3 regions of the Neorhizobium sp. 2083 genome follow, and region 2 is predicted to be linked to each of the others. Evidence: predicted binding sites of a transcription regulator. Region 2 holds the regulator's gene; each other region holds the start of a gene.
What was found. Region 2 encodes PhoB, which activates phosphate uptake and scavenging genes when phosphate is short. Its sites were predicted from a motif close to TGTCATNNANCTGTCAT; they were not measured.
Positions count from the first base shown of each region.

Region 1: J2X76_RS10195 (glycerophosphodiester phosphodiesterase family protein) is a predicted target of PhoB. The motif match lies at 1,457-1,473, and genes of this name have one in related genera.
Region 3: ppk2 (polyphosphate kinase 2) is a predicted target of PhoB. The motif match lies at 1,337-1,353, and genes of this name have one in related genera.

Region 1 covers NZ_JAVDTC010000002.1:414,017-417,288, forward strand. The annotation lists gene J2X76_RS10180 (SDR family oxidoreductase) at 1-426, opposite strand, end outside; gene J2X76_RS10185 (hypothetical protein) at 566-814, opposite strand; gene J2X76_RS10190 (DUF983 domain-containing protein) at 915-1,334, opposite strand; gene J2X76_RS10195 (glycerophosphodiester phosphodiesterase family protein) at 1,539-2,402, shown strand; gene J2X76_RS10200 (hypothetical protein) at 2,399-2,701, opposite strand; gene J2X76_RS10205 (amidase) at 2,866-3,272, shown strand, end outside.
Region 2 covers NZ_JAVDTC010000001.1:1,012,144-1,015,415, forward strand. The annotation lists gene J2X76_RS05210 (GcrA family cell cycle regulator) at 381-923, shown strand; gene J2X76_RS05215 (PACE efflux transporter) at 1,112-1,549, shown strand; gene phoB (phosphate regulon transcriptional regulator PhoB) at 1,556-2,239, opposite strand; gene phoU (phosphate signaling complex protein PhoU) at 2,269-2,982, opposite strand; gene pstB (phosphate ABC transporter ATP-binding protein PstB) at 3,028-3,272, opposite strand, start outside.
Region 3 covers NZ_JAVDTC010000006.1:198,792-202,063, reverse strand. The annotation lists gene J2X76_RS22740 (hypothetical protein) at 1-15, shown strand, start outside; partial or broken gene J2X76_RS22735 (amino acid ABC transporter permease) at 1-255, shown strand, start outside; gene ppk2 (polyphosphate kinase 2) at 379-1,293, opposite strand; gene leuC (3-isopropylmalate dehydratase large subunit) at 1,615-3,024, shown strand; gene J2X76_RS22720 (L,D-transpeptidase) at 3,196-3,272, opposite strand, start outside.

The sequences.
Region 1 (3,272 bases), on a different contig from region 2:
GTCGCTGATGTCTCCAATGTCGGAAAACGTCGCCTGATGGGCGGCGTTGTTGACGAGGATGTCGATGCCGCCGAGCTCCTTGACGGCCCGGTCGACGATCGAGCGGCAATGCGCCGCGGTCTTGATGTCGCCTCGTACCAGCACCGCCTTGCGGCCGGCCTCTTCGATCAGGCGCCTGGTGTCCTCCGCATCCTCGTCTTCGTCGAGATAGGAAATCAAAAGATCGGCGCCCTCGCGCGCATAGGCGATCGCGACCGCCCGGCCGATGCCGCTGTCGCCGCCGGTGATGACCGCCCTCTTGCCGGCCAGGCGGCCAGAACCGCGATAGGAGAGCTCGCCGTGATCCGGCACCGGATCCATGCGTCCGGTAAATCCCGGCATCGGCTGCTGCTGTTCGGGAAACGGCGGAGTGGGGTACTGAGCCATGGAGCTTTCCTCGTCTTTGAAGCCGTAAAGAGTTCCCCCAACTGGCCCCGACTGGAGATGTTCCCGGTCAAACACAGGACGGAAAAGAAAAGGTGCGTCGGACCGCGCCCCTTGGCCGTTGCGCCGCGCTTCCTCGAATTCACGCTCCCGGCGTCATTGCACCGTCGCCGCGGCGCAGCCGTTTCAGCTGGCGTACGATCCGAAGAGAACCGGAAGCCCTTGCCGCCGAAGCCGCCGAACTCTTCGACAAGATCCGCAGCATGTCCTCCGCCTCGTCCGCCGAGATGGTGCCGCGGGCGGCCAGCCCATCGATCAGCATCATCATCACACCTTCGACCGCAAGCGACCTTCGGTGAACTTCCATTTCGGTTTCATCGGCATCGGACATTGCATGCTCCTTGAATTCTCCCTGCCGAATGGTTTTGTGAGAAAATTGTTCCTCACCATCCGGCAAGGCTTGTTCAGGAAGTCTGACGCGCCGGCGCCGGTCAGCCGTTGCCCCGACCATCGCCGGGGGACGTCGGACCTTGACCCTTGTCGACCTTGCCCGGCCCGGCCTTGTAGAAATACTGGCTCGCCACCAGCCAGCCTTTCAAGGGCCGCATCGGCGCGAGACAAGTGAGGAGCAGGAAGGGAAGCGAGATCAGCAGATGTACCCAGAAGGGCGGCTGGAAACTGGTCTCCATCCACACCGCAAGCGCTATGCTCGGGATGCAGCCGAAACACATGACGAAGAAGGCGGGACCATCCCCCGGATCGGCGAAAGAATAATCGAGGCCGCAGGCCTCGCAGCTTGGCCGCAGCGACAGGAACCCCTGGAACAGATGCCCCTGGCCGCAACGCGGGCAGCGACCGCGCAGGCCGGTGCTGGTGGGAGGAAGAGGCGCCCAGTTTGCGTCATGGGACATGAGATCTGCCTTTCGTGACAGGAGATAATGCGTATTTTCGGGATACTATCCGGCAGGTCCTCATAACAAGCCGTTCCGCGATAGCGATAATCACCGCTTTTGAGGCTCAGCCATGAAAATTCTGTCATCGATCTATGGCAGGCAGCTCCAAAACAATAGTCTGGCATCGATCGAATCGCCGCCACCCACCTTAGACGGAATTTCATGGCTTCAGAATTTTCAGGCCTCGGCATCGCCTATAAGGGCCATTTCACCCGGCTGAAGTGGCATCGCCTGCGCCGCAGTTTCAAGGATCCGCTGTTTTCGGCAGGCGTCATGGCGGAGGGCTTTCGCCTCGGCGCCTCGAGCGAACTCGACCTGCGCGTCCGCGCCGATGGCGGCTTCGTCGTCCTGCATGACGAAGAACTGGAAGGGGAGACCACCGGCCACGGCCTCATCCGCGAGGCTTTGCCGGAAACCATCCGCGGCCTGACGCTATTGGAAGGCGGCCATCCGCCGATCCTCAGCGAAGACCTTGCGACCATGCTTCGGACCGCCCATCCCGATGCCCTCCTGCAGTTCGACATGAAGGACGAATTCGCGGCGGTTGGCTCGCGCGGCGTGGATCATCTCGCCGGATATTTCGCCGGCGCCGGCTCCTCGATCATCATCAGCGGCGCCGATCTCGATCTCATCGTCGCCGTCAAGAACAGGCTGCCGGATCTCAAGCGCGGCATCGACCCGACCAACAAGCTCGTCGACATCTACCGGGACCAGGGCCTCAAGGGCGTGGAGACGGACCTGCGCGCAGATATTGCCGGCCCGACGGAGCCGGACACCATCTACCTGGCCTGGCAACTGGTGCTGCAGGCTGCGAAGGACGGGCTCGATCTGATCGGCCTCTGCCACGATGCCGGCAGGCTGGTCGATGCCTGGACCTTCAACCTCCGAAGCCCGGACGCGGGGTTCGACGAGGCAGAAGCACGGCAATTCGCCGCCCTGATGGCATTGAAGCCGGATCAGATCACGACCGACGAACCGATCGCCACAGAACGCGCCTGGGCCCGTATCGCGCCTGAAGCCAATTAGTCGTCGATGCCGAACGGATCGCGATAGACCCGCCGGCTGACCAGTTTGAGGCTGCGGTCAGGCTGGATGATGTAGTTTTCCTCGACCCGCTGGCCGAGTTCGTTGCGGAACTCGTGGGGCACGACGCTGCCGATCGGCGACTTGGTGAGCTTGGTGCGCGGCTGGCCGCGATAGGTGATACTGCCGGGTATCGGCTGGATGCCGGGTCCGATGTCGATGGCCCCGGTGGTTCCGCCGCCGTCCGTGCTGCAGCCGGCAAGTGCGATCGCGAGACCGGCGATGGCGATGATGTTTTTCATGGGCTGATCCTTCCCGATATCCCGCTGACGCGGTGGACTCACTGAACTTCGCCGATATGCGGGAAGTTCCATGCCACAAGCAGGGCCGATAAATCCTCTACCCATCGACAAAATATCCGATACATCTGTGGGCCGCCAGTAACGGAATGGGGAGAATGACTGCCGTGACGAAATCCTTTGGTGCCATGTCGATCGCCGAACTTTCCGCGCTCATCCAGATGCGCAAGGTCGATCCGGTCGAGGTCACGGAAGCGGTGCTGTCAGGCATAATGGCCTATCCGGACAAGGCGGTATTCGTCTCGCTGCTCGAAGAGCGCGCCACGGCGGAAGCCCGTGCCGCCTCGAAGCGCCTGAAGGAGGGCCGCTCGCTCGGCCTGCTCGACGGTATTCCGATCGCCTGGAAGGATCTGTTCGACATCGAGGGCATGCCGACCACCGCCGGCTCGAAAGTCCTGCGACAGGCACCGCCTGCGGCAAAGGACGCCGCCATCGTCGACCTCCTGAAACAGGTGGGCATGGTCGCGATCGGCCGCACCAATATGAGTGAGTTCGCCTTTTCCGGCATCGGCAT
Region 2 (3,272 bases):
GAAAAAGCCCGCAGAACGGGCCGAAAAATCAAAAATGCCGCCCACTGGGCGGCGGTGGCACTATCGTGGTTTAGGCCGTCAATGTCAACAAAGCTCGGCATTTTAGGCAGGTTTCGGCCGGAAAGCGCAAGCCCGGGCTTATGTGACAAAAATGACTCTCCAGGACAGCAAGTTGGGGAAAACCACGAAATCGAATCCCGCAGATTCGCCCGACTCTTGCCACGGAGTCAGCCTCACACTAGGTTAAAGATCAATTACTAGACTGCATGCGGCGGAACTAGTCACCTCAAGCATAGATATAGTGGGTGCTGCGAAATGATTTTCGCAGCAAAGGTGGAAGGATTCTGCATGCCAGCAACGTTCAAAGGCGGAGAACGGGCATGAACTGGACAGACGAGCGTGTCGAGAAGCTCAAAAGATTATGGTCGGAGGGCCTGAGTGCCAGCCAGATCGCAGCACAACTCGGAGGCGTAAGCCGGAATGCGGTGATCGGCAAGGTGCATCGCCTCAGCCTTCCCGGCCGGGCGAAAGCCGGCGGTACGGTCGCGACCGGTCGCACATCGGCGGCCAAGCGCACGACATCGGCGCCGCGGGCTCCGAACTATGCATCGCGCGTTACCACCACCACCCGGACTGTAGCCCGCGCCGTGGGCGCGACGATGGTGAAGGAAGAGATCGAGGTCGAACCTTACGAGGAGATGGAATATCGTCCCGCCTCGAACGTGGTGGTGCCGATCTCCCGTCGCCTGGCACTGACCGAACTGACCGAGCGCACCTGCAAGTGGCCTGTCGGCGATCCGCTCAAGGAAGATTTCCACTTCTGCGGCTGTGAATCCCCGGACGCCTCGCCCTATTGCAGCTATCACGCAAAGCTCGCCTACCAGCCGGTGAACGAGCGCCGCAAGGTTGCCGTTCGCGTCTGAGCGGCGGCGCGACACGAGGACAAGATCGAAAGCGGGCTTCGGCCCGCTTTTTTTGTTGCAGATGGCGGATCTGCCGGTCAGGCCTTGCTCCGGATCGGCATTGCGCCTATCTGAAGGATGGCGAGGACGACCTCCCCCATCCGGGCAAGAACTCCGGGACGACCCGGAACAGCACCCAGGAGGTCATCATGCGCTCCACACGCGACCGTATCCGCCATGCCATCAGTTTCGAGTTGATCGGGCTCGCCATCATCACACCACTCGGCGCCATCGCCTTCGGCATGCCGGCCACCGATATCGGCGTGGTCGGCATCGGCAGTGCGACGATCGCCACCGGCTGGAACTATCTTTACAATCTCGGCTTCGACCATCTGATGCAGCGTTTCACCGGCAGCACGCAGAAAAACACCGCAATACGCGTGGCGCATGCGGTGCTGTTCGAACTTGGCCTGCTCATCGCGCTTCTGCCGCTGATCGCCTGGTATCTCGGCGTCAGCATTCTCCATGCGCTGATGATGGATGTGTCTTTTGCGGTCTTCTACGTGGTCTATGCCTTCATCTTCAACTGGGCCTATGACCGGATCTTCCCGCTGCCGGAATGGCAGCGGAAGACCGAGGCGGCGTGAACCGCCTCAGGATTCCATCGAATAACCCGCGCCGCGGACGGTGCGGATGACATCCTGCATGTTGGAGAAGTTGAGCGCCTTCCTGAGGCGCCCGACATGCACATCGACAGTACGTTCGTCGACATAAATGTCGTGCCCCCAGACGCCATCCAGAAGCTGCGAACGCGAGAAGACGCGGCCGGGCGAGGCCATCAGGAACTCCAGAAGACGGAATTCGGTCGGGCCCAGGCGCACCTCACGGCTCTTTCGGTGAACGCGGTGGGTTTCCCGATCGAGTTCGATATCGCCGCAGCGGAGCACGCTGGAGAGCACTTCGGGACGGGCGCGGCGGAGCATGGCCTTGACGCGGGCCATAAGTTCCGGCGTCGAGAAGGGCTTCACCACATAATCGTCGGCGCCGGTGGCGAGGCCGCGAACACGTTCGCTTTCCTCGCCTCGGGCCGTCAGCATGATGATCGGCAAGCGCTCCGTTTCCGGACGCATGCGCAGCCGGCGGCAGAGTTCGATGCCGGAAACGCCGGGCAGCATCCAGTCGAGTATCAGAAGATCCGGCGTACGCTCCTGAAGCCGGATCTCGGCTTCGTCCCCCCGCAAGATCGTCTCGACCTCATAACCTTCCGCTTCGAGATTGTAGCGAAGAAGCACGCTGAGCGCTTCTTCATCCTCGACCACCGCGATTTTAGGCAGCATTTCAGCTCTGCTCCGTCAGCATTCCATCATTATTCGGTGATCGCACCGAGCGTGTTCGACGAGTCGTCCTTCGGGCGATCGCCTTCAGGCTGCGCGCCCGTCGTCATGTAGTAGATGGTCTCGGCGATGTTGGTGGCGTGGTCGCCGATACGCTCGATGTTCTTGGCGCAGAACAGCAGATGCGTGCAGGTGGTGATGTTGCGCGGATCTTCCATCATGTAGGTGAGGAGTTCGCGGAACAGCGAGGTGTACATCGCGTCGATCTCCTCGTCGCGGATGCGGATCGCCTCGGCCTTTTCCGCCGAACGCGTCGCGTAGACGTCGAGGACGTCCTTGAGCTGCACGAGGGCGAGATCGGAGAGATGTTCGAGACCACGGGCGAGCTTGCGCGGAACGCCGGTGCCCTGAACCGCGATGACGCGCTTGGCGGTGTTCTTGCCGAGGTCGCCGACGCGCTCCAGATCGGACGCGATGCGCAGCGAACCGACGATCTCGCGAAGGTCGGCGGCAACAGGCTGGCGGCGGGCGATCGTGACGATCGCCTTGTCGCCGATCTCGCGCTCGGCGTGATCGAGGATCACGTCGTCGGAGATGACCTTCTGGGCGAGTGCGGCGTCGGAATTGACCAGCGCGCGCACGGCGTCCGAGCACATCTGCTCGGCAAGACCGCCCATCTCGGAGATGCGGCGGCTCAGATATTTCAGTTCGTCGTCATAGGCCGACAGGATATGGGTCGATGCCATCTTCTAGTCCTCAAAATTGATTTTCAGGCGGCACGGTCGGCTGGATCAGCCGAAACGACCCATGATGTAGTCCTGGGTGCGCTGGTCGTCGGGGTTGGTGAACATCTTGTCCGTATCGTTCTCCTCGACGAGCTGGCCGAGATGGAACATGGCGGTGCGCTGCGACACGCGGGCGGCCTGCTGCATCGAGTGCGTCACGATGACGATCGTGTAGTTGGCGCGCAGCTCGTGGATGAGTTCCTCGACCTTGGCGGTCGCGATCGGGTCGAGAGCCGAGCAGGGTTCGTCCA
Region 3 (3,272 bases), on a different contig from region 2:
AGCGCTTCCGGCTGATCGTCTTCCCCCAGGCGATGCGGGTGATCCTGCCGCCGCTTTCCAATGACTTCGTCTCGACTGGCGAAGGACTCGTCTCGATGCTCGGCCTCGCCGACATGACGCAGATGGCCAAGGTCTATGCCGCCGCTTCCTTCCCCTTCTTCGAAACCTATTCGATCGTCACCTACATCTATTTGCTGCTGACGATCGGCTTGTCGCGGCATCGAGAGCCGGTTGCGCGGACGGAGGGAACGTTAGCCCTCCGCCCGAGCGACGGTTGCGACATGAACGGAGGCGCGGACCCGCCATGTTTCCGCACCGCTTGGATGAGCAGCGGATGGCGGAGATCGACGGTGCCTCCGGCCGGACGCGCGGCCCTCTTCAGTAGACTTCCGGGACGTACATGTCCGCCGGCACGGGATGGCGGATGTAATCGTCGTGACGAACGCGGCCGGGCAGGTCGATCGCTTCCTTCGGCACGGTCTCGTAAGGCACCTGGGCAAGAAGATGGGCGATGCAGTTCAGCCGCGCCTTCTTCTTGTCGACGGCCTGCACCACCCACCACGGCGCTTCCGGGATGTGGGTCCGCTGGAGCATCTCTTCCTTGGCCTTGGTATATTCTTCCCAGTGGACGCGGCTTTCGAGGTCCATCGGCGACAGCTTCCACTGCTTCAGCGGATCGTGGATGCGCATCTTGAAGCGGAATTCCTGCTCCTCGTCGGTGATAGAGAACCAGTATTTGAGGAGGACGATGCCGGAGCGGACCAGCATGCGTTCGAATTCCGGCACCGAGCGGAAGAATTCCTCCAGCTCGTCCTTGGTGCAGAAGCCCATGACGCGCTCGACGCCGGCGCGGTTGTACCAGGAGCGGTCGAACAGCACCATTTCGCCGGCGGTCGGCAGATGCGGGACGTAGCGCTGGAAATACCACTGGTTCCGCTCGCGCTCCGTCGGCGCCGGCAGTGCGACGGTGCGGCAGACGCGCGGATTGAGGCGCTGGGTGACGCGCTTTATGGCGCCGCCCTTGCCGGCCGAGTCGCGGCCTTCGAACAACACGACCATCTTCAGCTTCTTGTACTGCACCCAGTCCTGCAGGCGGACGAGTTCATGCTGAAGGCGGAAGAGTTCGCGGAAATAGATCTTCCGGTCGATCGTCGGCTCTGCCGGCTCCGACATGCCCTCGGCGACCAGCTCGTCCAGCCGGTCCTCCTCCATCTGCATTTCCAGCTCTTCATCGAAGCTGTCGGCGATTTCGTCCTTGATGCGGCTGAGCTGGTCTTGGATGGGTTCGGACATAAGGCATTCCTCCGTTCTGGAAATTGAGATCAACCACGTTTCCGCGAAAGCTTTATGACAATCATGCGACAGGTTTCCGACGACGCAATTCGATTGCCGATTTCTGCAGAAACTGCTATTGCAGCCGCTATGGGATCGAAATTCGGATGCCTCGCGAACCATATCGTCGTGCTGCAGGACCACAAGCGTCTGCCGGCACGCTTTTTCGCGCGCGTATCCGGGGCGCTTTGCGACCGACTTAGCTGACCTTCCTCAGCTTGAGGCAGCCGCGTGCTGCCGGATACCCATTTCCTGTTTCAGTCAGCTTTACGGACAGCAGCCATGAGCGCACCCCGCACCCTTTACGACAAGATCTGGGACGACCACGTCGTTTCCGAGGATGAAAACCACACCTGTCTTCTCTACATCGACCGTCACCTCGTTCACGAGGTGACGTCGCCGCAGGCCTTCGAAGGCCTGCGCATGGCCGGCCGCAAGGTCCGCGCGCCGGAAAAGACGCTCGCCGTTGTCGACCACAACGTGCCGACGACCCTCGACCGCTACGAAGGCATCAAGAACGAGGAAAGCCGCATCCAGGTGGAGGCGCTTGCCCAGAACGCCCATGACTTCGGCGTCGAATATTACTCCGAAAAGGACGTCCGCCAGGGCATCGTCCACATCGTCGGTCCCGAACAGGGCTTCACCCTGCCGGGCATGACCATCGTCTGCGGTGACAGCCACACCTCGACCCACGGTGCCTTCGGCGCGCTGGCGCACGGCATCGGCACGTCCGAGGTCGAGCACGTGCTCGCCACCCAGACGCTGGTGCAGAAGAAGGCGAAGAACATGCTGGTGCGCGTCGACGGCCAGCTGCCGCCGGGCGTCACCGCCAAGGACATCATCCTTGCCATCATCGGCGAGATCGGCACCGCCGGCGGCACCGGCCACGTCATCGAATTCGCCGGCGAAGCGATCCGGTCGCTCTCGATGGAAGGCCGCATGACCGTCTGCAACATGACGATCGAAGGCGGCGCCCGCGCCGGCCTGATCGCGCCCGATGAAAAGACCTTCGAATATATCAAGGACAAGCCCCGCGCCCCGAAGGGCAAGGCCTGGGACATGGCGCTCGACTACTGGAAGACGCTGCAGACGGAAGAAGGCGCGCATTTCGACAAGGTCGTCGTGCTTGACGCTGCCAACCTGCCGCCGATCGTCTCCTGGGGCTCCTCGCCGGAGGACGTGATCTCGGTTCAGGGCACCGTTCCGAACCCGGATGACATCCAGGACGAGACCAAGCGCAGCTCCAAGTGGCGCGCGCTGGACTACATGGGCCTGAAGCCGGGCACCAAGATCACCGATATCGCGGTCGACCGCGTCTTCATCGGCTCCTGCACCAACGGCCGCATCGAAGACCTGCGCGCCGCCGCCAAGGTCGTCGAAGGCCGCAAGGTCGCCTCGACCGTCTCGGCCATGGTCGTTCCGGGCTCGGGCATCGTCAAGGAACAGGCGGAAGCCGAAGGCCTCGACAAGATCTTCAAGGATGCCGGTTTCGAATGGCGTGAGCCGGGCTGCTCGATGTGCCTCGCGATGAACGACGACCGCCTGAAGCCGGGCGAGCGCTGCGCATCCACCTCGAACCGCAATTTCGAAGGTCGCCAGGGCTACAAGGGCCGCACCCACCTCGTCTCGCCGGCCATGGCGGCGGCGGCGGCGGTCGCCGGCCACTTCGTCGATATCCGCGAGTGGAAGTAGGCAACTCACGGGATGTGAAGAAGCTTAGTCTCCGCCGTCATGCTCGGGCTTGTCCCGAGCATCTGCAACGATTGGATCGGTCGAGACGGTTTGGATCCTTCGGGCAAGCCCAAGGATGATGGAAACGAAAATGCCCGGCCCCAGCGCCGGGCATTTTCGTTTCCGGTGCTCTTACCCCAGCACCTGCACCACCGTCCCCTTGCGCATGAACCGGAGCAACCGCTTCATATCCTGTAAACTGACGGCGA